Regions from separate parts of the Streptomyces sp. NPDC040718 genome, predicted to be linked through region 3. Evidence: riboswitches for the same ligand, from Rfam matches in the RefSeq annotation. Region 3 holds a riboswitch; each other region holds the start of a gene.

The links. A riboswitch is a leader RNA that binds a small molecule or an ion and turns the genes downstream of it on or off. The one in region 3 is predicted to bind cyclic di-AMP.
Region 1: another riboswitch for cyclic di-AMP. It lies ahead of ACZ597_RS15475 (LysM peptidoglycan-binding domain-containing M23 family metallopeptidase); the one in region 3 lies ahead of ACZ597_RS20220 (M23 family metallopeptidase).
Region 2: another riboswitch for cyclic di-AMP. It lies ahead of ACZ597_RS25455 (transglycosylase family protein); the one in region 3 lies ahead of ACZ597_RS20220 (M23 family metallopeptidase).

What each region holds. Positions count from the first base shown of each region.
Region 1 is NZ_JBVIXO010000005.1:273,889-283,489, forward strand. Features, by position in the region: gene ACZ597_RS15450 (cupin domain-containing protein) at 1-167, opposite strand, end outside; gene ahcY (adenosylhomocysteinase) at 189-1,655, opposite strand; gene ACZ597_RS15460 (guanylate kinase) at 2,220-2,885, shown strand; gene ACZ597_RS15465 (MBL fold metallo-hydrolase) at 3,141-4,343, opposite strand; gene ACZ597_RS15470 (SGNH/GDSL hydrolase family protein) at 4,465-5,250, opposite strand; gene ACZ597_RS15475 (LysM peptidoglycan-binding domain-containing M23 family metallopeptidase) at 5,413-6,420, opposite strand; cyclic di-AMP (ydaO/yuaA leader) riboswitch at 6,425-6,587, opposite strand; gene ACZ597_RS15480 (tyrosine-protein phosphatase) at 6,905-7,726, shown strand; gene ACZ597_RS15485 (aspartate aminotransferase family protein) at 7,778-9,205, opposite strand; gene hpnH (adenosyl-hopene transferase HpnH) at 9,202-9,601, opposite strand, start outside.
Region 2 is NZ_JBVIXO010000011.1:84,169-93,769, reverse strand. Features, by position in the region: gene ACZ597_RS25480 (SurA N-terminal domain-containing protein) at 1-1, shown strand, start outside; gene ACZ597_RS25475 (nucleoside triphosphate pyrophosphohydrolase) at 30-1,040, shown strand; gene ACZ597_RS25470 (globin domain-containing protein) at 1,099-2,271, opposite strand; gene ACZ597_RS25465 (cytochrome P450 family protein) at 2,421-3,695, shown strand; gene ACZ597_RS25460 (transglycosylase family protein) at 3,811-4,833, shown strand; cyclic di-AMP (ydaO/yuaA leader) riboswitch at 5,109-5,281, shown strand; gene ACZ597_RS25455 (transglycosylase family protein) at 5,284-6,018, shown strand; gene eno (phosphopyruvate hydratase) at 6,334-7,620, shown strand; gene ACZ597_RS25445 (FtsB family cell division protein) at 7,747-8,235, shown strand; gene ACZ597_RS25440 (DUF501 domain-containing protein) at 8,279-8,833, shown strand; gene ACZ597_RS25435 (Ppx/GppA phosphatase family protein) at 8,830-9,601, shown strand, end outside.
Region 3 is NZ_JBVIXO010000007.1:215,080-224,680, forward strand. Features, by position in the region: gene ACZ597_RS20205 (bifunctional acetate--CoA ligase family protein/GNAT family N-acetyltransferase) at 1-61, opposite strand, end outside; gene ACZ597_RS20210 (HPr family phosphocarrier protein) at 272-553, shown strand; gene ACZ597_RS20215 (GntR family transcriptional regulator) at 782-1,447, opposite strand; gene ACZ597_RS20220 (M23 family metallopeptidase) at 1,616-2,419, opposite strand; cyclic di-AMP (ydaO/yuaA leader) riboswitch at 2,432-2,591, opposite strand; gene ACZ597_RS20225 (M16 family metallopeptidase) at 2,809-4,176, opposite strand; gene ACZ597_RS20230 (M16 family metallopeptidase) at 4,197-5,549, opposite strand; gene ACZ597_RS20235 (DNA gyrase/topoisomerase IV subunit A) at 5,778-8,234, shown strand; gene ACZ597_RS20240 (restriction endonuclease) at 8,356-9,601, shown strand, end outside.

The DNA of each region.
Region 1 (9,601 bases), on a different contig from region 3:
CCGGTGCGGGGGCGGTCGGCGTCCAGCAGCCGGGTGCGGAAGGCCATGACCCGGTGGTCCAGGAGGCTCCCGTCGTAGGAGTCGTGCCCGGCGGGAGCACTCGCCCAGCCGCCGTCGGCGCAGGGCTCCAGGCCCAGCCACCGGGTCAGGTCATCGGTTCGAGACATGCGTGAGACACCCCACATCCATCAGTAGCGGTACGAGTCCGGCTTGTACGGGCCGCCCACCGGTACGCCGAGGTACTCGGCCTGCGCTTCGCTCAGGGGGGTCAGCTCGGCCCCCAGCGCGTCCAGGTGGAGCAGGGCGACCTTCTCGTCGAGGTGCTTGGGCAGGGCGTGCACGCCCAGCGGGTAGCTGCGGACACCGGTGTACAGCTCGACCTGCGCGAGGACCTGGTTGGCGAAGGAGCTCGACATCACGAAACTCGGGTGCCCGGTCGCGTTGCCCAGGTTCAGCAGCCGCCCCTCGGACAGCACGATCAGGGAGTGCCCGTCCTCGAACGTCCACTCGTCCACCTGCGGCTTGATCGTCTCCCGTCGGACGCCGGGCACCGCGGCCAGCTGCGCGAGGTCGATCTCGCCCTCCGCGTGGCCCATGTTGCCGACGATCGCCTGGTGCTTCATGCGCGCGAGGTGCCCGGCGGTGAGGACGTGCCGGCTGCCCGTCGTGGTCACCACGATGTCGGCGCGCTCCACCACGGAGTCCAGCGTCGCGACCTGGTAGCCGTCCATGGCGGCCTGGAGCGCGCAGATCGGGTCGATCTCGGTGACCACCACGCGCGCGCCCTGGCCGCGCAGCGCCGCCGCACAGCCCTTGCCCACGTCCCCGTAACCGCACACCACCGCCGTCTTGCCGCCGATCAGGACGTCGGTGGCCCGGTTGATGCCGTCGATCAGGGAGTGCCGGCAGCCGTAGATGTTGTCGAACTTCGACTTCGTCACCGAGTCGTTGACGCTGATCGCGGGGAAGAGCAGGGACCCCGACGCGGCCAGCCGGCGCAGCCGGTGGGCGCCCGTGGTGGTCTCCTCGGTGACCCCGCGGATACCCGCGGCCATGGCGCTCCACCTGCCCGGTGCGGTGGTGTGGGCAGCGGCCAGCAGCCGCAGCAGGGCCGTGTCCATCTCGTCGTCGTCCGGCCCGGCGGCGGGAACGGCGCCCGCCTGCTCGTACGCGACGCCCTGATGGAGCAGCATGGTGGAACCGGCCGCGTCGTCGAGGAGCATGTTCGGACCCGAACCGTCGGGCCAGCACAGCGCGCGCTCGACGCACCACCAGAACTCCTCGGCGCTCTGGCCCTTCCAGGCGAACACCGGGACGCCCGGCCGGTCGTCGCGGCCGCCTCCGGGACCCACCGCGACGGCGGCCGCCGCCGCGTCCTGGGTCGAGAGCACGTTGGATCCGGCCCAGCGCACCTGCGCGCCCAGCGCGACCAGCGTCTCGATCAGCACCGCGGTCTGCACCGTCATGTGCAGCGTTCCGGTGATCCGGGCTCCGGACAGCGGCGTCTGCCCCGCGTATTGCTCCCGCAGCGCCATCAACCCCGGCATCTCGTTCTCCGCCAGGCGGATTTCGGTGCGGCCGCGGAATGCCAGGGACAGGTCCGCCACCCGCAGGTCCGGGCCCGCGGCTCTTTCACCGAAGGGTGTACGCGGCATTGGGTCCGCGGCCGACTGCGCGGTCGACTGCGCGCTCTCGCTCGTTGCCGAGGTCATGGGTGGCTTTCCCCCTCTTCTGTGGTCATCTCCTGGAGCGTCACTCCGGGACCACCCGGGCTCAAGGGGTTTCCCGTTGCCCGATGGAATCGGCAACCGGCCGGAGCGTGCGGGCCCCTGGAAATCGCGACGCCCCACCGGAAATACGCGGGGCGTGCGGCACCGGTGGCGTTTCCGTGTTTCCGGATCGGGACAACCCCTTGGCCCCGGAGCGGGGCATCGGAAATCATCGTTGCAGAGAGAACGCCGCTACCGGAATTCCCCGGGCAGTGGCTTTCTCACCGGATATGGAGAGGGGGATTCGACATGCGCAACCACGCTGTGGGCCTTCGCCCGCGCCTGGACAAGGTCAAGTCCGGCCGCTGAGCCGCACTCTGATCCTTCGGCGAGTGCCGTGAGCCCCGGCTCACGGCACTCGCCGACATGCGTCACGTGTCGCTCCCCCTGGCCGAGAGGCGCGAAAGGACCGCGGCGCGACTTCCTTGAATCACGAGGTGAATACCAGTCATGCCAGTCGATCCCAAGCCGTTCCTCACCCGCCCCACCGGCTGCCTGTTCGTGTTGTCCGGGCCTTCCGGCACAGGGAAGACCTCACTGGCGCGCGCCATGGCCGAAGCCGATCCGACGCTGGTCACCACCCGGTCCGTGACCACGCGCCGGCCCCGGCCCGGAGCCGGCGAGGAGCACTACGACCACGTGTCCCGTGACGAGTTCCTCAAGATGGCCGGCAACGGCGAGTTCGCGCAGTGGATCCACCCGTCCTTCGACGAGTACTACGGCACCCTGCGCGCTCCCCTCGAGGAGGCGCTCGGCCGGGGCCAGGACCTGCTGCTCGACTACTGCCCCGAGGGCTACCTGAACCTCCGGCGCTGCTTCCCGGAACAGACCGTCGGCATCTTCATCATGGCCCCCAGCGTGGAAATGATGGACCGGCGGCTCGCGGGCCGGGGCAGTGAGAACGAGGAGGAGCGGGAACTGCGGCACACGATGGCGCTGCGCGACTTCAACTTCGTGGCGGAGCACGACTACCACGTCGTCAACGACGACTTCGAGGAGGCGCTGGGCACCCTGCTGGCGATCCGCCGGGCGGAGAAGGCCCGGCTCGCTCACCAGGGCCTGGCGCTGGGGGCGTACGCACGCCACGCCGAGCCGACGCTGCTGCGCTACTACTGACCCCTGCGGGCCGGCCCTGCGCGCCGGGACCGGGATCGGCCCGGTGGCCCTCGCCCTGGCGGTACCGCAACAGGGCGGGGGCCGTCCGGGCTCGTGCCGGCCGCCGGAACCGCCCCGCGGCCGCTGCTGACTCCGGCCGGCGGGGCGGGGCGGCGGACCGCCGGCCGCGTACGAGGGTGCCGGTGGTCGCCACCACCGTGTGCGGGTCGGTACAGGAGCTGGCCTGCGTACTGCTCTGGTCGGGGGCGGCCGGGGTCAGCGCTCCCCCGCCAGGTCCAGATCACTGGCCCGGGGCCCGCTCGGCGCCGGGTCCGCCGGGTCCGTCGGCTTCGGGTGGCGCCAGGGGCGGGCGATGGGGGTGGAGACCGGACGCCACCAGGGCTCGACCGGCAGCTTGCCGGCGGGCTCGAAGGGCTCGCCGGGGCGCGGGACGGCGACGCGCTGGCCCGCGCCCTCGGCTGCGTCGAGCGTCCATTCGGCGGGCTCGGCCCAGGCGTGGAAGGCCAGGTTGAAGGTGCCCCAGTGGATCGGCAGCAGCGTGCCGGCCGGCACACCGCCCTGGAGGTCGAGGTGAGCCCGCACGCCCTCCTCCGGGGTCATGTGGATGTCCGGCCAGTACTCGGAGTACGCGCCGATCTGGATCATCGTGGCGTCGAACGGCCCGTGCTCGGCGCCGATCTCCTTGAAGCCCGGGAAGTAGCCGGTGTCCCCGCTGTGGAAGATCCGGTGCTCGCCGCTGCTGACGACCCAGGAGGCCCACAGGGTGACCTGCTGGTTGCGCAGGCCGCGTCCGCAGAAGTGCCGGGCCGGGGTGGCGGTGAGGGTGAGACCGGCGACCTCGGTGGCCTCGTTCCAGTCGAGCTCGCGCAGCCGGTCCGGGGAGACGCCCCAGCGTTCCAGGTGCGCGCCGACGCCGAGCGGGACGGCGAAGACCGTGTCCGTGCCGGCCAGGGCCTTGATGGTGGGGAGGTCGAGGTGGTCGTAGTGGTCGTGGGAGATCACGACGACGTCGACGGCACCCAGCGAGGCCAGCGGCACCGGGACCGGGTGGAGCCGCTTCGGCCCGGCGAAGGGGAAGGGGGAGCACCGGTCGCCCCACACGGGGTCGAAGAGCACGCGGCGGCCGTCGATCTCCGCGAGCACGCTGGAGTGGCCCATCCAGGTCAGGCGCAGGCCGCTCGCCGGCGGCTTGGCCAGGTCGGCGAGGGTGGTCGGGTGCACGGGGATCGGCGCGTCGGGGCTGCGCAGGACCCGCTGCTCCTTGTGGAAGTAGATCTTGGCGAACTCCGCCATCGATCCGGAAGGCCTGGTCCGGGCCCCTACCGGGTTCTGGAAGACGCCGTCGGCGAAGTTCGGCGAGCGCAGGATCCGCTCCAGCCGTGCGCCGGAGGAATCCGCGCCGAAGGCTTCGGGCCGCAGGGCGCGCAGCCGGGGACGCAGGGGAAGGGAGCCGGTCAAGGCGCCTCCTGGGAAGGTGCAGGATGGGACGGTCGTACGTCTACGACCATCCCAACGCACACGGGCCCCGGAGGATTCCGCCGCGCGGTACCGGCCCCGCATCCCGCCCCCTGCGCGTCCGCTACAGCGGCAGCAGGTCCGGGCGCTTGGCCTCGACGTGGTCGCCGGAGGACTCGCCGCGCAGCCGGCGGCCGATCCAGGGCACGAGGTACTCGCGCGCCCACTGGATGTTGTCGCGGGTCACGTCGACCGAGCCGCGCGGGGGGACGGGCGGCCAGGGCTGGTCCGGGTCGGCCGGCACCTCGTAGCCGAGGACCTGCGCGGCGCGCAGCGCCACGCGGGTGTGCCCCTCGGGCGAGAGGTGCAGCCGGTCGGCGTCCCAGGCCCGGCGGTCCTGGACGGTCTTGAGGGACCAGAGGTCGAGCACGGGGCAGCCGTACCGGTCGGCGATGGCTCGGACGTGGACGTTGTACGTCGCGATCTTGCCCCGCAGGTGCTTGAGGACCGGCACGCCCCGCGTGTCGAAGCCGGTGGTGATCATCACGAGGCCCACGGAGGCCTTGAGGTCGGCCAGGGCCGCCTCGAACCGCTCCGCGAGGTCGTCCGGGTCGCTGCCGGGGCGGATGATGTCGTTGCCGCCCGCACAGAAGGTGACGAGGTCGGGTGCGAGTTCCTTGGCTCTCGGGACCTGGTCGGCCACGATCTGGTCGAGTACTTTGCCCCGCACGGCCAGATTCGCGTACCGGAAGTCGTGCTCGTCGCGCTGATCGGCCAGGAGTACGGCGAGCCGGTCCGCCCAGCCGAGATGGGAATCCCCGGGTCCCGGGTCCCCCACGCCTTCGGTGAAGCTGTCCCCGATCGCCGCGTACGAGCCGATGGTCTTCAGTGTCGTCTTCGTCGCTGCCACAGGAAGACATCCTTCACCTTGGCAACCAACCTACGCCAACGTAATGAGGGGTTGACGGACCGTGATCTATACCACGCGGGGGATAAGGAATAAGTACACGTGGGGCCGGGACCCCCCTCGGGTCCCGGCCCCACGCGTGTCCTCGTGCCGACGGCGGTGCCGTCAGATGCTCACGCCCTTGGAGCGGAGGTAGGCGAGCGGGTCGACGTCCGAGCCGTAGGACGGGCCCGTGCGGATCTCGAAGTGGAGGTGCGGGCCGGTCACGTTGCCGGTCGCGCCGGAGAGGCCGATCGTCTGGCCGCCGGTGACGCTCTGGCCCACCGAGACGGAGAGGGAGGAGAGGTGGCCGTACTGGGAGTACTTGCCGTCGGCGTGCCTGATGACGACCTCGTTGCCGTACGCGCCGCCCCAGCCTGCGGAAACCACGGTGCCCGCGCCGACGGCCCTGACGGTGGTCCCGGTGCTCGCGATGAAGTCGACGCCGGTGTGGTAGCCGGAGGACCACATGGCACCGCTCGCCCGGTACTGGGTCGAGACGCCGCCGCCGACGGGGGCGGTGAACCCGGACGCGGCGGCGGGCGCGGCGGCCTTCTCGCTCTTGGCGGCGGCGCCCGAGCCCTGCGCGGCCGCGCCGCCGGAGGTGCGGGCGGCCTTGCCCGGGGCCTTCGGGGACTGGGCCTTGCCGCCCACGCCCTCGGGGGCGGCCGGAGCACCGCTGGAGGATTCCTCGGCCGGGGCCGCAGGGGCCTTCGGCGCGGCGGCCGGGGCCTCGCCGCCGACGAGGGTCAGCTTCAGGCCCGGGTGGATGAGGGACGGGTCGGCGCCGACGGCCTCGTGGTTGTCGGCGTACAGCCGCTCCCAGCCGCCGTCGAGGTGGCGCTCGGCGGCGATCTTGGAGAGGTAGTCGCCCGGCACGACCGTGTAGACGGTGGGCTCGGCGGCCGCGGGCGCGGCCGCGGGCGCGGCCGCGGGGGCCGCGGCGCGGAGGGCCTCCGGGGCCTGCGAGCTCTGCGCGGGCGCGGACTTGGCCGGGGCGGCGGCCGGGGCCGCGTTGGCGCCGGCGGCACCCATCAGCGGGAGCGCGAGGGCCGCTCCGCCGGTTCCGGCGACGGCGAAGCCGCGGGATATCGAACGGGACTTCGGACGGCGGTGCTTACCCTTTCCGGGCATGGCGAATTCCTCTCCGGCGCCTGCGAGGTGAGCTGTCGGGTTCGGACTGGAGATGTCCGGCCGTACGTGCGGAGCACGGGTTCGGCTTCACCCCTAGCTGAGCCGGAAATGATCCGGAGCAGCGGCCTACCTGGTTCCCCCGCTCCTGCCGCGCGCGATGGTCGGGTGCGGTTCCCGGGCGGCGGCAGGATTAGGCGGTCCACCCGGATCGATCGCGAAGGTAATCGAGCGGGGCACCGGGCAACAAGCCGCGAATTCCCTGACGGATTCGCAGATATGGGGGATCAATGGAATTCCGGTCACCCTGCGTCCATTCCGCACCATCAACAACCGTCCCCACAAGGCAATTCGGTTCCCGCGATCAGGCACGCACGGTCACCGTATGATCTGGCTCACGGAGCCCGGCCCGATCTCGCCTCCACATATGGCAAGTTGTTCCCAACCAGGCCAATTCGGACACCACGAACCAAGCGGAGGAGTACACGTGACCCAGCAGATACCCCAGCCCCTTCCCACCGGGCCCGAACCCGGCGCGGAACTGACCGGAGTGCGCAACTTCCGTGACGTGGGCGGGTTGCCGACGACGGACGGACGGAGGGTCAGGCCGGGACGACTGTTCCGAAGCGGACATCTGGCGCATGCCACCGAAACCGACGCAGAGTTCCTCGCGTCGCTGGGGCTCCACACCGTCTTCGACTTCCGCAACGGAGCCGATCAGGCCCTGGAGGGCCCGGACGTCGAACTGCCGGGTGTACGAAACGTGAACATCCCGCTGACGGATCCGGCCGACGGCCGCGAATTCTGGAGGATGGTCCGCGACGGCGAGCTCGACCAGCTCCGCGGCCTCCTGGGCGGGGGCAGGGCCGCCGCCCGCATGACCGACTCCTACCGCACGATCATCCGCACCCGCACCGCCGAGCACAGCCGCGTCGTGCACGCCCTCGCGCTGGACAGCGTGCCGGCGCTGATGCACTGCGCCGCCGGCAAGGACCGGGCCGGGCTGTCGGTCGCGGTGACCCTGCTCGCGCTGGGCGTCGAGCGCGAGGCGATCGTGGCGGACTACCTGGAGTCCAACGCCCCGCACAACCGCTACCGGGTGCGCCGGGGCAGCGACGCGCCCGAGGCCCGCTCCCCCGAGGTGATGGAGCTGCTGGCGCCGCTGTTCGACGCCCGCGCGGAGTACCTGCTCGCGGCCTTCGCGACCATCGACGAGCAGTGGGGCGGGGTGGAGCGCTACCTCGCCGAGGGGCTCGCGCTCGCGCCCGGTTCCCTGGACCGGCTGCGGGACCGGCTCCTGGAGGGCTGACCCCGGCCAGCCGGAGGGGGCCGCCCGGGCCCCCTCCGGCGCCGCCGCGCCTCAGCGGTTGCCGACCGCCTGCTTCACGAGGGTCCGGCCGAAGTCCCACATCAGGGCGCCGCCGCCGTGCGCCTCGTCCATGACCTCCTGGAAGGCCCCGACGAACCGCTCGACGTCCGCCTCGTCCACGATGAGCGGCGGGATGAGCTTGATGACCTCCAGGTGGTCCCCGGAGACCTGGGTGAGGATCCGGTGCCTGCGCAGCAGCGGCACCACGACCATCTGGGCGAACAGGCCCTTTCGGGCGGCCTGGAGCACGGCCCAGCGGCTGCGCAGCCCCAGGGAGGAGGGCTTGCCGAACTCGATGCCGATCATCAGCCCGCGCCCGCGCACCTCGTGCAGCAGCTCGTACCGGTCCACGAGCGCCGCCAGGCGTCCGCGCAGCAGGTCGCCCATGGCCCGGGCGTTGGCCACCACCTGCTCGTCCTCCATGACCGACAGGACCGCCAGCCCGGCCGCCATCGCCTGGGCGTTGGAACCGAAGCTGGCGGAGTGCACCAGCACCCGGTCCATGGACGAGTACACCTTCTGGAAGATCCAGTCCTTGCCCAGGGTCGCGCCGACGGGGACGTACCCGCCGGAGAGGGCCTTGGCCACGCACACCAGGTCCGGTTCCACGCCCGGCTCGTGCTGGTACGCGTAGAAGTCACCGGTCCGTCCGAGGCCGGTCTGCACCTCGTCGGCGATGAGGAGGGCCTTGTGCCGGTGCAGGAGCTCCTGCGCGGCGCGCAGGAACCCGGGCGGGGCGGCGTGCACCCCCTTGCCCTGGACCGGCTCCACCACGAAGGCGGCCACGTCCCCGCGCGCGAGTTCGCGCTCCAGCGCCGCCAGGTCCCCGAGCGCGATCTTCGTGTCGGGGAGCAGCGGGGCGAACCCGTCGCGGAAGCCGCCTTCGCCGTTGACCGACAGCGAGCCGGTGGTCAGCCCGTGGAAAGCATGGTCGCAGTAGAGGATCCTGGGCCGCCCGGTGGCGTACCGGGCGAACTTCAGGGCGGTCTCCACGGCCTCGGTGCCGCTGTTGCCGAAGAAGACCCGGTCGAGGTGCGGGCTGTACGACAGCAGCTTCTCGGCCAGCAGCCCGGGCAGCGGCTGGCAGTCGAAGCGGGTGAGGTCGGCGAGCTGGGCGTCCAGGACGTCGTGCAGGGCCCGGCGCACCACCGGGTGGTGCCGGCCCAGGCCCATCACCCCGAACCCGGCCAGCATGTCGAGGTAGTCGTTGCCCTCGGCGTCCCAGAAGTGGGCCCCCTCGGCCCGCTCGTAGACCTTGTCGAAGCCGATGGTGTGCAGCATGCGGGGCAGCTGGTGGTTGAGGTGGCGGGCGTGCAGCTCGTAGCGCTCCCCGCCGCGCTCGGCGAGGAGCGCGGCGAGGTCGAAGCCCTTGCGGCCGGCCCCCGCGCCGCCCGCCCCCCCGCCCTGTCCGGGGCTCATGCCGACGCGTCCCGATTGCTCGCGACGGTCTCCCGGGCGGCGCGCAGGGACTCCTTGAGGGAGCCCATGGTGGCGAGGACGGCGGTGGGCTCGTAGCCGCAGTGCGCCATGCAGTTGGCGCAGCGGGGGTCCTTGCCGCGGCCGTACTTGCTCCAGTCGGTGTCCTCGATGAGCTCCCGGTACGTGGGCACGTAGCCGTCGCTCATCAGGTAGCAGGGGCGCTGCCAGCCGAAGAGCGAGTAATTGGGAATGGCCCAGGCGGTGCAGGGGAAATCGGCCTTGCCTTCGAGGAAGTCGAGGAAGAGCGGGGAGTGGTTGAGCCGCCAGCGGCGCCGGTTGCCTCCGGCGAAGGCCTTCTTGAAGAGTTCCCGCGTCTGTTCGACGCCGAGGAAGTGC
Region 2 (9,601 bases), on a different contig from region 3:
AGGGCTGCGGGCGGGGGTAGGTTCGGGGGGTGAACGACACCCCCGCCTCCGCCGCCGCTCCCGCCGAGCCCACGGGCCGGATCGTCCTGCTGACCGCCAGCCACCGGGTCGCGCCCGGGCTGCTGTCCTGGCCGGCGTGGCAGACCCTGCACGCCGCGGACCGGGTGCTGTGCGCCGACCCGGGCCACCCGCAGCTGCCGTACCTGCGCGAGGCGGGGGTCGAGGTGTCGCACGAGGTCCCGGACGCGCACGCGCTCGTAGAGGCCTGCGCCGGGGGCCGCACGATCGTGGTGCTGCCGGCCGGGGAGGGCGACCAGCGGCTGACGGACGGGCTGGCGAGGCTGGCCGGCTCGGGCCGGGTCGCGATGCCCGACCTGGAGCTGTTGCCGGGCTCGTACGACCTGCCGGGGGCGCGGCTGCTGGACCTGGTGCAGGTCATGGACCGGGTCCGCCGCGACTGCCCCTGGACCTCGCGGCAGACCCACGAGGGGCTGGTGAAGTACGCCATCGAGGAGGCGTACGAGCTGGTCGAGGCGATCGAGGACGGCGACCGGGACGCGCTGCGCGAGGAGCTCGGCGACGTGCTGCTCCAGGTGGTCTTCCACGCGCGGATCGCCGAGGAGGAGGGCGGCGGCGAGGACGGGGCGGAGGCCTTCTCCGTCGACGACGTCGCGGGCGACCTGGTGGACAAGCTGATCCGGCGCCACCCCCACGTGTTCGGGGACGCCACGGCCGACTCCCCGGAGGAGGTCAGCGCCCACTGGCAGGCCACCAAGGCGGTCGAGAAGCAGCGGGACTCGGTCACCGACGGGATCCCGCTGGGCCAGCCGGGCCTGGCGCTGGCGGCCAAGCTCGCCGGGCGGGCCCGTACGGGCGGGGTGGCGGTGGAGCTGCCCCGGGGCGAGGGCATCGGGTACGAGCTGCTGGAGCTGGCGGCGCGCGCCGAGGCGTCGGGGACCGACCCCGAGGCGGCGCTGCGTGCGGCGGCCCGTGTCTACCGGGACGCGATCCGGGCGGCCGAGGGCGTGTCGGGGGAGTAGCGCGGGAGCGGCGGGGGAGCGGCCCCGGTATGCGCCGGCGGAATCCGGCGGGCGCGGCCTAGTCGCGCGGGGCGCGGCCCGAGGGGTTGTGCCAGTGCGGGGACGGGCGGTGCAGGAACCACTCGCCGAAGCCCAGCGGCCGGGTGCGCTGGGAGCCGGCGACGGGGACGGTGTCGTGGAATACCCGGTCGGGGCGGGCTCCGAGTTCCCGGAGGAGGTGGGTGGTCTCCTCGATGAACAGGGCCGGGCCGCTGAGGTAGACGTCCTGTTCCCGCCACAGGGCGCGGTTGCCGAGGGCGGTCGCGAGCCGGTCGGTGGCCTGGTTGCGGTGCTGCCCGGGGGCGGGGGTGATGTAGGTGACGCCGAGCCAGCGGCAGGCGGCGGCGTGCCGGTCGATCAGGGGCCGGTCGTAGAGGTGGGCGGCGTCCCGTGCGACCACGAAGAGCCGTACGTCGTGGTCGGGAGGGTGTTGGAGGAGTTCCTCCAGCAGGGCCCGTACGGGTGCCCAGCCGGTGCCGGCGGCGATGAGGGTGAGGGGGCGGTCCTCGCGGCGCAGGGTGAGCTGTCCGCCGGGGGCGCCGAGGCGGAGCACCTCGCCGGGCAGGACGTCGCGGACGAGGGCGGTGCTGAGCCGGCCGCCGTCGATCCGGCTGACGTGCAGGTCGACGGTGCCGTCGGGGCGGGGTGCGTTGCCGAGGGAGTAGGTGCGCCAGGTGGTCGGGACGCGGTCGCTGCTCACGCTGACGTACTGGCCGGGCAGGTAGGGCAGCGGGGTGCGCGGTGCGAGGGTCAGTACGCCGATGTCCTCGCCGTACTGGAGGTGGCGCACCACCTCGGCCTCCCACCAGGGAGGTTCGTCGTCGGCGGCCGCGCCGGCGGTCATGGCGTCGGCGATGACCTGGTAGGCCTCGCCCCAGGCCTTCTCGACGGCCGGCGTCCAGGCGTCGCCGGAGGTCTGGGCGAGGGCGGCGATCAGGCTGGCGCCGACGGCGGCGTAGTGCTCGGGGCCGACGAGGAACTTGCGGTGGTCGCGTCCGAGGTCGCGTAGGTAGGGGAGGAGGGTCTCGCTCTCCAGGTGGGTGACGACATGGGTGAGCGCGGCGAAGAGCCGGTCGCGCTGGCGTTCCATGTCCTCGGCGGAGGCCGGGAAGAGTTCGCGGAGCCCGGGGTTGTGCCAGAAGAGGTGGGAGTAGAAGTACTTGACCGCGTGCTCGGCCCGTCTCTCCACCACCGCGAAACTGCTTTTCAAGATCCTGACATCCACAGAACCGAAAGTAGGAATGTCGCAGAACCTGGCGTCAAGCGATGTCCGATCTACGGACAGCCGCGACGAAGCGGCCATAAGGGATGGCCGGTGGCGAGCCGGGATACGGTCGACGGGTGCACGATCAGACCTCCGCCGCCCAGCCCGATCCGTCCCGCCCCGAGGGGCCGACGCTCTTCGACTGGGAGTTCGCGACCGACCCCTATCCGGCCTACGCCTGGCTGCGCGAGAACTCGCCGGTGCACCGCACCCGGCTGCCCAGCGGCGTCGAGGCCTGGCTGGTGACCCGGTACGCCGATGCCCGCCAGGCCCTCGCGGACCAGCGGCTGAGCAAGAACCCGGCGCACCACGCGGAGCCGGCGCACGCCAAGGGCAAGACCGGGATCCCGGGGGAGCGCAAGGCGGAGCTGATGACGCACCTGCTGAACATCGACCCGCCGGACCACACCCGGCTGAGGCGGCTGGTGTCGAAGGCGTTCACCCCGCGGCGCGTGGCCGAGTTCACCCCGCGCGTGCAGGAGCTGACCGACCATCTCATCGATCAGTTCGCGGGGAAGGGGGAGGCGGACCTCATCCACGAGTTCGCGTTCCCGCTCCCCATCTACGCCATCTGCGAGATGCTCGGCGTACCGCGCGAGGACCAGGACGACTTCCGCGACTGGGCCGGGATGATGATCCGCCACGGCGGCGGGCCGCGCGGCGGGGTCGCCCGCTCGGTGAAGCAGATGCGCACGTATCTCGGGGAACTCATCCACCGCAAGCGGGATGATCTGGGCAATGACCTCATTTCAGATCTGATCCGGGCAAGTGACCACGGAGACCATCTGACGGAGGCCGAGGCCACGGCGATGGCCTTCATCCTGCTCTTCGCCGGTTTCGAGACGACCGTGAACCTCATCGGCAACGGCATCCACTCCCTCTTCATGAACCCGGACCAGCGCGAGCGCCTCCAGGCCTCCCTCGCGGCCGGCGAGAGCGCGCTGCTGGAGACCGGCGTCGAGGAACTGCTGCGCTACGACGGCCCCGTGGAGCTCGCCACCTGGCGGTTCGCCACCCGGCCGCTGACCCTCGGCGGGCAGGACGTCGAGGCCGGGGACCCGGTACTGGTGGTCCTCGCGGCGGCCGACCGGGACCCCGGGCGGTTCGCCGAACCGGACACCCTGGACCTCTCCCGGAGTGACAATCAGCACCTCGGGTACGGCCACGGGATCCACTACTGCCTCGGCGCCCCGCTCGCCCGTCTCGAAGGCCAGACGGCCCTCGGAACTTTGCTGAAGCGTCTGCCGGATCTGGAACTTGCGGTTCCCCCTACGGACCTGCGCTGGCGCGGCGGGCTCATCATGCGGGGCCTGCGCACCCTTCCCGTCCGCTTCACAGTCCCGAACGAATGAGGGCGCGCGCGAAGCCGAACTGACCGGAAGTCAGTCCACCGCCGAACTTGTGACATCCGTTCGAAGGCGGCTAGGTTCTGCCGTTACCCCGCCGTTATGCGAAAGGTGCAGTCTCATGCTTCCCGGGAACGGCCGCCACAGACGCCCCCGCCAGGTACCCGCGATCGTCGTCACCGCAGGAGTCACAGGCTCCGCGCTGGCCATGCCGCTGCTCGCCGCCACAGGCGCGAACGCGGCCGACACCACCACGTGGGACAAGGTCGCCGACTGCGAGAGCGGCGGCACCTGGAGCGCGAACTCCGGCAGCGGCGCCTACGGCGGCCTGCAGTTCACCCTGGAGCAGTGGCGCAACGCCGGCGGACTCGCGTACGCGGAGCGCCCGGACCTCGCCAGCCGCTCCCAGCAGATCGCGGTCGCCGAGCGCGTGCTGGCCTCCCAGGGCCCCCAGGCCTGGCCGCTGTGCTCCGCCTCGGCCGGGCTGACCCAGCAGGGCCCGGCGCCCGAGGTGGACCCTGGCGACAAGCTGAACCCCGGTCCCGTCGCGCCCACCCCGACCCGGCCCGACGCCTCGGTGCCGAAGACGGGCAAGGGCAAGCCCTCCACCGACTTCGGGGCCCCGACCCCGGCGCCGGGCGCCACGTCCAATCCGAGCGGGCTCCCGGACTACCCGCTGGGCCCCTCCAGCGGACTGCCCGTCATGCCCGAGCCGGACTTCACCGTCCAGCCCACGACGCCGGGCACGCCCACGCCGACCCCGGGTACCCCGACGGCGCCGGGCACCCCGACCGCTCCGGCAACCCCGACGGCCCCGGGCTCCACCCCCTCCCCGGGCGTCACGCCCACCGCCCCGGCCACCCCGGGCGCCCCGACGGGCACCCCGTCCGCCGAGGCGACCGACGGCCCGGGCAAGCACCGCGGCCCGGCGGCCATCGAGGTGCCCGCGGCGCCTGGCACGGCGTCAGCCGCCGCCGCGGAGCCCACGTACACCGTGAAGGCGGGCGACAGCCTCTCGGACATCGCCAACGCCCAGGGCGTCAAGGGGGGCTGGGGCGAGCTCTACAAAGCCAACGAGCAGGTCATCGGCGGGGACGCGGACCTCATCAAGCCCGGACAGAACCTGGATCTAACCAAGAAATAGAGGGCAGTTCGGACATCCATTACGAGCTGAATGTCCGTTATCGCCAAATGAGACATGCATCTCTTCCGGACAACTGGCGTGTCTCGTTCCGGAACTTCCGCAAACCCGCCTCTCACCTGCACAAACGTGCTCTCGAAGAAGGCAAGTAGGCCGGTTTCTCCCCAAAATCACACGTTGAACATCGGGGAGAGACCTGCCTACCTTCTGAATCGCTCGCCACCGCGAGCTCCTTCGACCGCATCGCCGAATCCTGCCGGCGGCCGGAGGGAACAGTCGTCGCGCAAGCGCCGAAGGCAGGAGCGGGGGAACCAAGGTAGGCGCCGGGAAAGGCCGTTGAGAGACGGCCCGCGTACCGGCTAGGGGTGAAGACACGCGCCGCGCCGCGTGACCGGGCAACTCATCCGCCCGAACCCGACAGCTCACCTCGAAGGCGTCGGTGAGGAGAACTCCATGCTGCTTTCCGGCAAGGGCAAGCACCGCCGCGGCTCCAAGGCCGTCCGCATCGTCACGCTCGCCGGTGTCGCCGGTGTCGCCGTCGCGGCCCCCCTGATGGCCGCCGGTACCGCCAGCGCCGCCACCGCGGCCGAGTGGGACAAGGTCGCCGCCTGCGAGTCCGGCGGCAACTGGTCCATCAACACGGGCAACGGCTACTACGGCGGCCTGCAGTTCTCGTCCTCCACGTGGGCCGCGTACGGCGGCAAGGCGTACGCCTCGCAGGCCAACCAGGCCACCAAGGGCCAGCAGATAGCCATCGCCGAGAAGGTCCTCAAGGGCCAGGGCAAGGGCGCCTGGCCGCACTGCGGCGTCGGCCTGTCCAACTCCTCGTACAACGGCGGCGGTTCGACCACCCCGGCCAAGCCGAAGCCCGAGACGAAGCCGGCCCCGGCCAAGCCCGCTCCGGCCAAGCCGGCCCCGGCGAAGCCCGCTCCGGCCAAGCCGTCCACGCCGAAGACCGAGACCGAGACCAAGGGCTCCGGCGCCGGCTCCGGCAACTGGACCCCGGGCAAGCCGTCGGCCCCGCAGGCGGGCAACGGCAGCTACACGGTCAAGGAAGGCGACACCCTCGGCACCATCGCCACGGCCAACAAGGTCAAGGGCGGCTGGGAGAAGCTCTTCGAGCTCAACAAGGACACCGTGTCCGACGCCGACCTGATCTTCCCGGGTCAGAAGCTGAAGCTCAGCTGAATGTCCGCGTAACTCTCGCGGCACCCCGCAGCATCCCCACCGCCCGGCGCGTATCCCCCCACGCGCCGGGCGGCGGCGTGTCGTCCTCCGGTACCCGCATTCCGGAACCGGAGCGCTGTCTTCCGTGGTGTGGCCTCCCACCGAGCTCGGCGAATCAAGGGCCCTATGTCCAGGAAGACGGGTATTCGGCCCCTTTTTCGTCCCAGGACCCGGGCGGTCGGGCAGCCCACACCCCGGAGCCGGTTAGGCTCTAGTCGGCAGGGCCGTCCCACGGCCACACGCCACCGCACACCCAGCGTCACATCCCAGAAGGAGATGCTCGTGCCGTCCATCGACGTCGTCGTAGCCCGGGAAATCCTGGACTCCCGAGGCAACCCCACGGTCGAGGTCGAGGTGGGCCTCGACGACGGCAGCACCGGCCGTGCTGCCGTTCCGTCCGGCGCCTCCACCGGTGCCTTCGAGGCCATCGAGCTCCGTGACGGTGACCCCAACCGTTACATGGGCAAGGGCGTGGAGAAGGCCGTCCTCGCCGTCATCGAGCAGATCGGGCCGGAGCTCGTCGGCTACGACGCCACCGAGCAGCGCCTGATCGACCAGGCCATGTTCGACCTCGACGCCACCGACAACAAGGGCTCGCTCGGCGCCAACGCCATCCTCGGCGTCTCCCTCGCCGTCGCCCACGCCGCGTCCGAGGCCTCGGACCTGCCGCTGTTCCGCTACCTCGGCGGCCCGAACGCGCACCTGCTGCCCGTTCCGATGATGAACATCCTCAACGGTGGGTCGCACGCCGACTCCAATGTGGACATCCAGGAGTTCATGATCGCCCCGATCGGCGCGGAGTCCTTCTCCGAGGCGCTGCGCTGGGGTGCCGAGGTCTACCACACCCTCAAGAAGGTCCTGCACACCAAGGGCCTCTCCACCGGCCTGGGCGACGAGGGCGGCTTCGCCCCGAACCTGGAGTCCAACCGCGCCGCGCTCGACCTCATCATCGAGGCCGTCAAGCAGGCCGGCTACACCCCGGGCAAGGACATCGCGCTCGCGCTCGACGTCGCCGCGTCCGAGTTCTACAAGGACGGCAAGTACGAGTTCGAGGGCCAGTCCCGCTCGGCCGCCGAGATGACCGACTACTACGCCGAGCTCGTCGAGGCGTACCCGCTCGTCTCCATCGAGGACCCGCTGTTCGAGGACGACTGGGCCGGCTGGAAGACCATCACCGACCGCCTGGGCTCCAAGGTCCAGATCGTCGGCGACGACCTCTTCGTCACCAACCCCGAGCGCCTCGCCCGCGGCATCGAGGAGGGCTCCGCCAACGCCCTGCTCGTGAAGGTGAACCAGATCGGTTCCCTGACCGAGACCCTCGACGCCGTCGAGATGGCCCAGCGCAACGGCTTCAAGTGCATGATGTCGCACCGCTCCGGCGAGACCGAGGACGTCACCATCGCCGACCTCGCCGTCGCCGTGAACTGCGGTCAGATCAAGACCGGCGCCCCGGCCCGCTCGGACCGCGTCGCCAAGTACAACCAGCTGCTGCGCATCGAGGAGATCCTCGACGACGCCGCCGTGTACGCCGGCCGCAGCGCCTTCCCGCGCTTCAAGGGCTGACACCGCCTCAGGGCGACGGCCCCGGGGGGACACCCCTGGGGCCCCAGCCTCCGTACGTCCCCGCACTCGGTCCCGTACCGTGTGCGGGGACGTATTGCGTAGTGCGCGCACAGGGGAGGCGGGACCATGGCCGGGAACCGGGATCGGTTCTCCACCTTCTCGACGGCGACCCGGCTCAAGCAGCTCGGCGAACGGACCGCGGCCCACGTCTACCGCTCGCAGTCCCGCCGGCACATCCGCCGCAGCCGGCTCACCGGCCGCGCGGCACTGCTGGTCCTCGTCCTCTGTACGCTGGTCGTCGCCCTCGCGTATCCGATGCGCCAGTACGTGTCCCAGCGCTCGGAGATCACGGACCAGCGGCGGGCCGCCGACACCGCGCGCAAGCGCCTCGAACAGCTCCGCGACGAGAAGGCCCGCTGGCAGGACCCCGCCTACGCGGAGCAGCAGGCGCGCAAGCACCTGCACTTCCTGCGCCCGGGGGAGATCGGCTACATCATGACCGACCCCGGGGCCGCGGCCCGGGAGCACCGCCGCGGCGGCCAGGACGGTTCCGACCGCCCCTGGTACTCCAACGTCTGGGACGGGGTCGACAAGGCCGACCGTCCCGGCGAATGACCCACCCATCACGTACGACCGAACGAAGAGACTTCCTCCAGGCATGCAGACGCCCCCGCCCCAGACCGACCGGACCGAGCCGACCGACGCGGACATCGAGGCGTTCGAGCAGCAGCTCGGCCGCCCGCCGCGCGGGCTGCGCGCCATCGCGCACCGCTGCCCCTGCGGCCAGCCGGACGTCGTCGAGACCGCACCCCGGCTGCCCGACGGCACCCCCTTCCCCACGCTGTACTACCTGACGTGCCCGCGCGCGGCCTCCGCGATCGGCACCCTGGAGGCCAACGGGGTGATGAAGGAGATGCAGGCGCGGCTCGCCGAGGACCCGGAGCTCGCCGCCGCGTACCAGAAGGCGCACGAGGACTACATCCGGCGCCGCGACGCCATCGAGGTGCTCCAGGGCTTCCCGAGCGCCGGCGGCATGCCGGACCGGGTCAAGTGCCTGCACGTGCTGGTGGGCCACTCGCTGGCCGCCGGTCCCGGGGTGAACCCGTTCGGCGACGAGGCGCTGGCCATGCTGCCGGAGTGGTGGGCCAAGGGCGCCTGCGTCACCCCGTGCGGGGAGAAGAAGGCAGAGGAGACCGGGGAGGAGTCCGCATGACCCGGGTCGCGGGCATCGACTGCGGCACGAACTCCATCCGCCTCCTGGTCGCCGACTGCGACCCGGCCACCGGCGAGCTCGTCGAGCTCGACCGCCGGATGACCGTCGTCCGGCTCGGCCAGGGCGTGGACAAGACCGGCCGGCTGGCCCCGGAGGCGCTGGAGCGCACCTTCGCGGCCTGCCGCGAGTACGCCGCGGTGATCAAGGAGTTCGGCGCCGAGCGGGTGCGGTTCGTGGCCACCTCGGCCTCGCGCGACGCGGAGAACCGGGACGAGTTCGTCCGGGGCGTGCTGGACATCCTGGGCGTCGAGCCCGAGGTGATCTCCGGCGAGCAGGAGGCGGAGTTCTCCTTCACCGGCGCCACCAAGGAGCTCGTCGCGCACGAGCACCTGGCGCGCCCGTTCCTGGTGGTGGACATCGGCGGCGGCTCGACCGAGCTCGTCGTCGGCGAGGACCGCGTACGCGCCGCCCGCTCGGTCGACGTGGGCTGCGTACGGATGACCGAGCGCCACCTGGTGGTGGACGGCGAGGTCACCGACCCGCCGACCGAGGGGCAGATCGCCGCCATACGGGCCGACATCGAGGCGGCCCTGGACCTGGCCGCCGAGACGGTCCCGCTGGCCGAGGCCCGCACCCTGGTGGGCCTCGCGGGCTCGGTGACCACGGTCGCCGCGATCGCGCTGGGCCTGGCGGAGTACGAGTCGTCGGCGATCCACCACTCCCGGATCTCCTACGAGCAGGTCCGCGAGATCAGCGGGCGCATGCTGA
Region 3 (9,601 bases):
CGCGCAGCACGACGTCCGCTTCCCAGTGGGCCGGGTACGAGGGGTCCGACGCGGTGGTCATGGGGCCACCTTAAGGGGCGGTCCGGCCAGGTGTGCGGGTGCGGTGGGCGGCCCGCTCGGCGAGTGCGCGGCGATTACGGCGGACCGGGGCGAACCGGTGCAAGCTGGGGAGGGTCGAACGGCGGTGGATGCGGGCCGAAGGTCGGTCCGAGCATTCCGGACGGCGTGAGAGACTGGTCTAGACAACCCGTAGAACCTGAAGGGCATCACCATGGCAGAGCGCCGCGTCAACGTCGGCTGGGCCGAGGGCCTGCACGCTCGTCCCGCCTCGATCTTCGTCCGGGCGACGACCGCCTCCGGAGTTCCGGTGACCATCGCGAAGGCCGGCGGCGACCCCGTCAACGCCGCGTCGATGCTGGCGGTCCTGGGCCTCGGCGCCCAGGGCGGCGAGGAGATCGTCCTGGCTTCCGACGCCGAGGGCGCGGACGCCGCGCTCGACCGCCTCGCGAAGCTGGTCGCCGAGGGTCTCGAGGAGCTCCCCGAGACCGTCTGACCCTTCGGGTCCGGTAGCCCGGAAGCCGCAGTCCCCGCCACCCCGGGGGCCGCGGCTTCCGTGTTTCCCCTTCGGGGAGTCCGCGAATTCTGCGCGACGGAATCGAGCCACAGACACGCAAAAGCGGATGCACAAAAGTGGATGCACAAAAGCGGGAACCCGGAAGCCGCGCGAATTCCGCCGACATACGGGAGCACCCGGATATCCCTCCGTTGTATACGGGATTTGTTAATCAGGAGCGCTCGCCGTGTTTACGGCAGGTTGCGGATTCCTCACCCTCGGGCGGTGCGCCGCCGCCGACCGCTGCGCGTGCTGCGCGGTCAGGGTCCTGGCCCGCTCCGCGTCCCCGCGGGCGACGGCGTCCACGATCGCGGCGTGCTCGGCCCAGCACTCCGCGGGCTGCGCGGGGGCCTCGACCACGTACATCCAGGCGATCTTGTGCCGGGTCTGGGTCAGCAGGGCGATCAGCCCCGGGCTCCCCGAGGCCTGGGCCAGCGTCTCGTGGAACCAGCCCCCCAGGGAGCGCAGGTCCTCCCCCTGCGCCCGGCCGGCCCGCTCCCGGCCCAGCCTGACCAGTCCGCGCAGCACCTTCAGGTGGCCGTCGGTGCGCCGGCGGGCGGCGCGGGAGGCGGCGAGCGGCTCCAGCAGCATCCGCAGCTCCAGGAGGTCGGCCGCCTCCTGCTCGGTCGGCTCGGCCACGCAGGCGCCCGCGTGCCGCCGCGTGGTCACGAAGCCCTCGGACTCCAGGGTCCGCAGCGCCTCGCGGACCGGGACGCGCGAGACCCCGTAGCGGCGTGCGAGCACCTCCTCGGTCAGCCGGCCGCCCGGCCCGAAGAATCCGGAGACGATGTCGTCGCGAATCGCTGTGCACACCGCGTGCGCCGGAATACGCAAGGCCGGACCTCCGCTGGTTTCGGTTCGGTTTATCGTGGCCGTGCTGCGACTCTATTGCAACACGCGACAAATTTCCGAGCGGGGAGCGGAAATGCGATGAGAAATACGAAGAAGGCCCCGGCTCAAAGAGCCGGGGCCTTCTTCGGTGAAGCGCCGTGCGGGTGCGGGTCAGATGCCCACGCCGTGGCTGCGCAGGTAGGCCAGCGGGTTGATGTCCGTGCCGTACGTGGCGCCGGTGCGGGCCTCGAAGTGCAGGTGCGGGCCGCTGGAGTTGCCGGTGGAGCCCGACAGGCCGATCTGCTGGCCCGGGGTAACCGTTTCGCCCGCGGAGACGCTCAGCGAGTCCAGGTGCCCGTACTGGGTGTAGGTGCCGTCGTTGTGGCGGATGACGACGTTGTTGCCGTAGGCGCCGCCCCAGCCGGCCTCGACGACGGTGCCCGCGCCCACGGCGTGGACGGAGGTGCCGGAGTCGGCGTGGAAGTCGATGCCCGTGTGGCTGCCGGAGGACCACATGCCGCCGCCCGCGCCGTACGAGGTGCTGACGTACGAGCCGTCGATGGGGGCGACGAAGGTGTTGAGGCGCTTGCGGGCCTCTTCCTTCGCGGCCTTCTCGGCGGCCTCGCGCTCGGCCTTCTCCTTGGCCTCGGCGGCGCGCTTGGCCTCGGCGGCCCGCGTCTTCGCCTCGGACTCGGCCTGCGCCTGCGCGGCGACGGCCTCGGCGGCGCTCTGCTGGGTCGCGGCCTGGACCTCGATGTCGTCCTGCAGACCGTCGGCGACGACGATCGCGTTCTGACCGGTGTCCTCCATGGACGGAGCGCTGCTGTTGTCCGCCGCGAAGGCCGGAGCGGCCAGGGTGCCGACCACGCCCGTGGTGGCGAGGGCGGCGATGCCGGCGTAGCCGGCGGTCTTGCGGCTCAGACGGCTGGAACCACGGTGCTTACCAGAACCGGCGGCACGACTGCCAAACGCCATGAAGGGGGTGATCCTTTCCTTCCCTCTCGCCTACCGGGTTAGCTGACGGGTTCGGAGCAGGAAGGTCTCCTACGGGCCTCCTCTTGCGAGGGGGTCCGATTCACCCCAGGGACGCATGTGGGTCCCCGGCTCCCCAGGCTCGCGCCTGACGGGGACTCGGCGATCGCTGTCCGGTGCCGCGGGTGCGGCGGGTACGAACTGACGAACAGCACGGCCGACGCTAGGCGGATCATCAGTCAATCGCCAAACAGACGAGCGCTTTTGTTGCGTACGCCACACCGCATACCTGCAACCACGCCACCAAACGGACAAAGGGGGCTCCGGTGGATGTTCCACCGGAGCCCCCTGGAAACGGGCCGGATTCCGGCCCGTCTCGGGCCTCGCGCCGCTCAGTTGGCGACGACGGTGACCTCACCGATCCCGAGGGCCAGTACGGGCTCCTCGATCTGGGCCGCGTCGCCCACCAGGACGGTGACCAGTCGGTCCACCGGGAAGGCGTTCACGACGGCCGAAGTGGCCTCCGCCGTACCGGTTTCGGCCAGCCGCGCGTACAGCCGCGCCTGGTAGTCGTCCGGCAGCTCCTGCTCGACCTGGTCGGCGAGCGTGCCTGCGACCGAGGCGGCCGTCTCGAACTTCAGCGGGGCCACGCCCACCAGGTTCTGCACCGCCACGTCCCGCTCGGCGTCGGTCAGTCCGCCCTCCGCGAGGGTCCGCAGCACCTTCCACAGGTCCTCCAGCGCCGGACCCGTGTTGGGGGTGTCCACCGAGCCGCTGATGGCGAGCATCGAGGCGCCCTTGCCGTCGGCCGTCGAGCGCAGCACCTGCCCGAAGGCGCGCACGCCGTAGGTGTAGCCCTTCTCCTCGCGCAGCACCTTGTCCAGGCGTGAGGTGAGGGTGCCGCCGAGGCAGTAGGTGCCGAGCACCTGCGGGGCCCAGACGATGTCGTGCCGGTCCGGCCCGATCCGGCCGATCAGCAGCTGCGTCTGGACGGCTCCCGGCCGGTCCACGATGATCACGCGGCCCGTGTCGTCGGCCGTCACCGGCTGGACGGGGCGGGGCGCGGCGGTGTTGCCGGTCCAGGCGCCCAGGGTGTCCGCCAGCAGGGCGTCCAGGTCGATGCCGGTCAGGTCGCCGACGACCACCGCGGTGGCGGTGGAGGGGCGTACGTGGGCCTCGTAGAAGGCGCGCACGGCCCCGGAGTCGATCCGCGCGACCGTCTCCTCGGTGCCCTGGCGCGGGCGGGACATGCGCAGCGTCGCCGGGAACAGCTCCTTGGAGAGTTCCTTGGCGGCGCGGCGCTGCGGGTTGGCCAGCTCGTGCGGGATCTCGTCGAGCCGGTTGCGCACCAGGCGGTCGACCTCGCTGTCGGCGAAGGCGGGCGCGCTCAGGGCCTCGGCGAGCAGGGCGAGCGCCTTGGGCAGCCGGGAGGCCGGGACCTCCAGGGAGACCCGCAGGCCGGGGTGGTCGGCGTGCGCGTCGAGCGTGGCACCGCAGCGCTCCAGCTCGGCGGCGAACTCCTCGGCGGAGTGCTTGTCGGTGCCCTCCGACAGGGCGCGGGCCATGATGGTGGCCACCCCGTCGAGGCCCTCCGGCTCGGCGTCCAGCGGGGCCGCGAGGTTGACCTCGACCGCCACCACCTGCTGGCCGGGGCGGTGGCAGCGCAGCAGGGTCAGGCCGTTGGGGAGCGTGGAGCGCTCCGGGGCCGGGAAGGCCCACGGCTTCGCCTCGCCGGCCTGCGGCCGCGGGTGGAAGGTCATCGTGACGGCTGCGGTGTCGCTCACTGCTCCGCCCCCTCGTTCTCGTCGTGCTGCTCGGTCTCGTGGGCCTCGGCGCCGGCCAGCGGCTCGTAGACCAGTACCGCGCGGTTGTCGGGGCGCAGCCGGGCGGCGGCCACGGCCTGCACCTCCTCGGCGGTGACGTCCAGGACCCGCTGGACGGCGGTCAGGGCGAGCTGCGGGTCGCCGAACAGCACCGCGAAGCGGCACAGTTCGTCGGCGCGGCCGGCCACGGTGCCGAGCCGGTCCAGCCACTCGCGCTCCAGCTGCGCCTGCGCGCGCTCCATCTCCTCGGCCGTCGGACCCTCCGCGGCGAACCGCGCGAGCTCCTCGTCGACGGCCGCCTCGATGGCGGGCACCTCGACGCCGCTGGAGGTCTTGACGTCCAGCCAGCCCAGCGAGGGCGCGCCCGCCAGGCGCAGCATGCCGAACCCGGCCGCCACGGCCGTCTGGTCACGGCGGACCAGGCGGTTGTGCAGGCGGGAGGACTCGCCGCCGCCCAGCACGGTCAGTGCCACGTCGGCGGCGTCGCACTCGCGGGTGCCGTCGTGCGGCAGGCGGTAGGCGGCCATCAGCGCGCGCGCCGGGACCTCCTCGACGATCTCCTCGCGCAGCTGCGCGCCCATGATCTCGGGGAGCGAGCCGTCGCGCGGCGGCTGCTTGCCGTCGTGCGCCGGGATGGAGCCGAAGTACTTCTCGATCCAGGCGAGGGTCCGCTCCGGGTCGATGTCGCCCACGACCGACAGCACGGCGTTGTTGGGCGCGTAGTACGTACGGAAGAAGTTGCGCGCGTCCTCCAGGGAGGCGGCGTCCAGGTCGGCCATCGAGCCGATCGGGGTGTGGTGGTACGGGTGGCCCTCCGGGTAGGCGAGGGCGGTCAGCTTCTCGAACGCGGTGCCGTAGGGGACGTTGTCGTACCGCTGGCGGCGCTCGTTCTTGACGACGTCGCGCTGGTTCTCCATGGACTCGTCGTCCAGGGCGGCCAGCAGCGAGCCCATGCGGTCCGCCTCCAGCCACAGGGCGAGCTCCAGCTGGTGCGCCGGCATCGTCTCGAAGTAGTTGGTGCGCTCGAAGCTGGTGGTGCCGTTCAGCGAGCCGCCGGCGCCCTGGACGAGCTCGAAGTGCCCGTTGCCCGGTACGCTCGCCGAACCCTGGAACATCAGGTGCTCGAAGAGGTGAGCCAGACCGGTCCGCCCCTTGACTTCGTGGCGCGAGCCGACGTCGTACCAGAGGCAGACGGCGGCGACCGGAGTGAGGTGGTCCTCGGACAGCACCACGCGCAGGCCGTTGGCCAGCCGGTGCTCGGTCGCTGTCAGGCCGCCGGAGCCGGCCTGAGCTGTGGCCGTGTGACCCATGGGCATGTGGTCCCTTCGATCGCGATGCAGAGATTTCTGTCAGACCTGCCACTGTATGCAAGCGCACCGACGGCCGGATAAGTTCCCGGGTCACTCCCCCCGACTCCGTACGGGGGACCCCCGGGGTCGGAGTCCGCGTTGTCGGTGCCTCGGGCCACAATGGTCCGCGTCAACCACGCCAGATCCGCCCCAGTACATCCCGAACCTTGGTTAAGGAGCCGCGCAGCGATGGCCCGCCGCAGCACGAAGACCCCGCCGCCGGAGGATTTCGAGGAGAAGATCCTCGACATCGACGTCGTCGACGAAATGCAGGGCTCCTTCCTCGAGTACGCGTACTCGGTGATCTACTCCCGCGCCCTGCCCGACGCCCGCGACGGCATGAAGCCGGTGCACCGGCGCATCGTCTACCAGATGAACGAGATGGGCCTGCGGCCCGACCGGGGGTACGTCAAGTGCGCCCGTGTCGTCGGCGAGGTCATGGGCAAGCTGCACCCGCACGGCGACGCGTCGATCTACGACGCCCTCGTGCGCATGGCCCAGCCCTTCTCGATGCGGCTGCCGCTGGTCGACGGCCACGGCAACTTCGGCTCGCTCGGCAACGACGACCCGCCGGCCGCGATGCGCTACACCGAGTGCCGGATGGCCGACGCCACGTCGCTGATGACGGAGTCGATCGACGAGGACACCGTCGACTTCACCGCCAACTACGACGGCCAGGAGCGCGAGCCCGTCGCCCTGCCGGCGGCCTACCCCAACCTCCTCGTCAACGGCGCCTCCGGCATCGCCGTCGGCATGGCCACCAACATGGCCCCGCACAACCTGGGCGAGGTCATCGCGGCCGCCCGCCACCTGATCCGCTACCCGGAGGCGGACCTGGAGGCGCTGATGCGCTTCGTGCCGGGCCCCGACCTGCCGACCGGCGGCCGGATCGTCGGCCTGTCCGGGATCAAGGACGCGTACGAGAACGGCCGCGGCACCTTCAAGATCCGCGCGACGGTCTCCGTGGAGGACGTCACCGCGCGCCGCAAGGGCCTGGTCGTCACCGAACTGCCCTTCACGGTGGGTCCCGAGAAGGTCATCGCGAAGATCAAGGACCTGGTCGGCTCGAAGAAGCTCCAGGGCATCGCCGACGTCAAGGACCTCACCGACCGCTCGCACGGCCTTCGCCTGGTCATCGAGATCAAGAACGGCTTCCACCCCGAGGCCGTCCTGGAACAGCTGTACAAGCTGACGCCGATGGAGGAGTCCTTCGGCATCAACAACGTCGCGCTGGTCGACGGGCAGCCGCTGACGCTGGGCCTCAAGGAGCTGCTGGAGGTCTACCTCGACCACCGCTTCGAGGTCGTGCGCCGGCGCAGCGAGTTCCGCCGGGGCAAGCGCCGCGACCGGCTGCACCTGGTCGAGGGCCTGCTCGTGGCCCTGCTCGACATCGACGAGGTCATCCGGATCATCCGCGACAGCGACAACTCCGCGCAGGCCAAGGAGCGCCTGATGGAGCGCTTCTCGCTGAGCGAGGTCCAGACCCAGTACATCCTGGACACCCCGCTGCGCCGCCTCACCCGCTTCGACCGGATCGAGCTGGAGTCCGAGCGCGACCGGCTCACCGGCGAGATCGACGAGCTGACCGGGATCCTGGAGTCCGACTCGGAGCTGCGCAAGCTGGTCTCCTCGGAACTGGCCGCGGTCGCCAAGAAGTTCTCCACCCCGCGCCGCACCGTCCTGCTGGAGTCGGCGGGCACCTCGGTGGCGGCCGTTCCGCTGGAGGTCGCCGACGACCCGTGCCGGGTGCTGCTGTCCTCCACCGGTCTGCTGGCCCGTACGGCGAACGCCGAACCGCTCCCCGTGGAGGAGGGCGGCGGCCGCGCGAAGCACGACGTGATCGTCTCGCAGGTCGCGGCGACCGCCCGGGCCGACGTCGGCGCGGTCACCTCGTACGGCCGCCTGCTGCGGCTCGCGGTGATCGACCTGCCGCAGCTGCCGGACACGGCCGCCGCGCCGAACCTGGCGGGCGGCGCCCCGGTCTCGGAGTTCCTCTCCGGCCTGGAGGCCGACGAGACGGTGGTCTGCCTGCTCTCGCTCGACGAGTCCTCGCAGGGCCTGGCCCTGGGCACCGAGCAGGGCGTGGTCAAGCGGGTCGTGCCGGACTACCCGGCCAACAAGGACGAGCTGGAGGTCATCACCCTCAAGGAGGGCGACCGGATCGTCGGCGCGGTCGAGCTCCGCACGGGCGAGGAGGACCTGGTCTTCATCACCGACGACGCCCAGCTGCTGCGCTACCCGGCCGGCCAGGTGCGCCCCCAGGGCCGCCCGGCGGGCGGTATGGCGGGCATCAAGCTCGCCGAGAACGCCAAGGTGATCCACTTCTCGGCGGTGGACCCGGCCCGGGACGCCGTGGTGTTCACGGTGGCCGGCTCCCACGGCACGCTGGACGATTCGGTGCGCTCCGGCAAGCTGACCCCGTTCGACCAGTACCCGCGCAAGGGCCGGGCCACCGGCGGCGTGCGCTGCCAGCGGTTCCTGAAGGGCGAGGACACGCTGACGCTGGCCTGGGCGGGGAACGCCCCGGTCCGCGCGGCTGCGAAGAACGGCTCCCCGGCCGCCCTGCCGGCCCCGGACCCGCGCCGCGACGGCTCGGGCGCCGCGCTGCCGGCCGCCGTCGAGGCGCTGGCGGGAGCCGCGCTGTAGCCGTCTGACAGGGGCGGGCGGAGCGGGTGGGCCGGGTGGACGGATGCGTTCTCCGGGCAGCCCGCCCCGCCCGCCCACTACTGTTTTCCCGGTACACGCGGGTGGGGGGAGAACAGAGCTGATGACTCGTCGGTCCAGCGGTTTGATCGGCGTCTGGGCGGAGGCCCAGCGACAGCAGCAGCAGACGCAGGTGATCCAGATGCGCGAGGCGGAGCGCCGGGAGCGGGCGTACGAGCGCGAGGCCGCCCGGGACCGGCGCGAGCAGCAGGCGGCGTACAAACAGCACCGCGAGGCCGAGGCGCGGCGCCTTACGGAGCAGCTCGACGCGCAGGTGGCGGCCCTCCAGGGACTGCTGGCCTCGGGCTGCCGGGCGCCGGCGTTCCGGATGGCCGCCCTGGTGCGGTCCGAGCAGCTCCAGCCGTTCGACCCCGGCGGCCTCGGGCATCCCGTTCCCATGCCGCAGCTGGCGCAGTTCCATCAGCAGGGCGGCGGCTGGGCCCTCGGCTCGCGCGGCCGGGCGGAGCGGGAGGCCCACGACCGGTACACCCAGGCCTGGCAGGCCGCGCACACCGCCGAGCAGGAGCGGCTGCGACAGCTGGCGGCGTACCGGCAGCAGTACGACCAGTGGGCGGTGGAGCAGCTCGCCGGGATCCGTCGGCACAACAGCGGCCTCACCGATCTGGCCGACTCCCTGCGCGCCGGCGAGCCGGACGCGGTGGTCGAGTACTTCTCGGCGGCGCTGTACGCCTCCACGGCCTGGCCCGGGGAGCTGCCCCGGCAGGTGTCGGCGGCGTACGACCCCGCGGCGCGCCAGCTCGTACTGGACTGGGAGCTGCCCCGGTACGAGGTGGTGCCGGAGGTGAAGGCCGTGCGGTACATGCCGAGCACGGACCAGGACAGGGAGACGGCGCGGCCGGCCACGCAGCGCCGGGCGCTGTACCGGGACCTGCTCGCCCAGTGCCTGCTGCTGGTGCTGCGCGAGCTGTTCGCGTCGGACGAGTTCGGCGCCCTGGACTCGGTGGTCGTCAACGGGTTCGTGGACGACCACGATCCGGTGACGGGCCGTGAGGCGCAGCTCGTGCTGGCGACCGTGCAGGCGGCGCGCGGAGCCTTCTCCGGGCTGCGGCTGGAGCAGGTGAGCGCGGTGGACTGCCTGGTCGAGGGGCTCCGGGGGCAGTTGTCGGCGCGCCCGGACCAGCTGACGGCGGTTCGGGCGGGCCGCCGGCCGGACGAGGTCGGCGGGGACGTCGTCAGCCACGGCGGGCACGCCGCTGGCGGCGAGGACGAGCCCGACCTCTTCCAGATGGACCCGATCGCCTTCGAGAACCTGGTCGCGGAGCTCTTCCGGGCGATGGGCATGGAGGCGG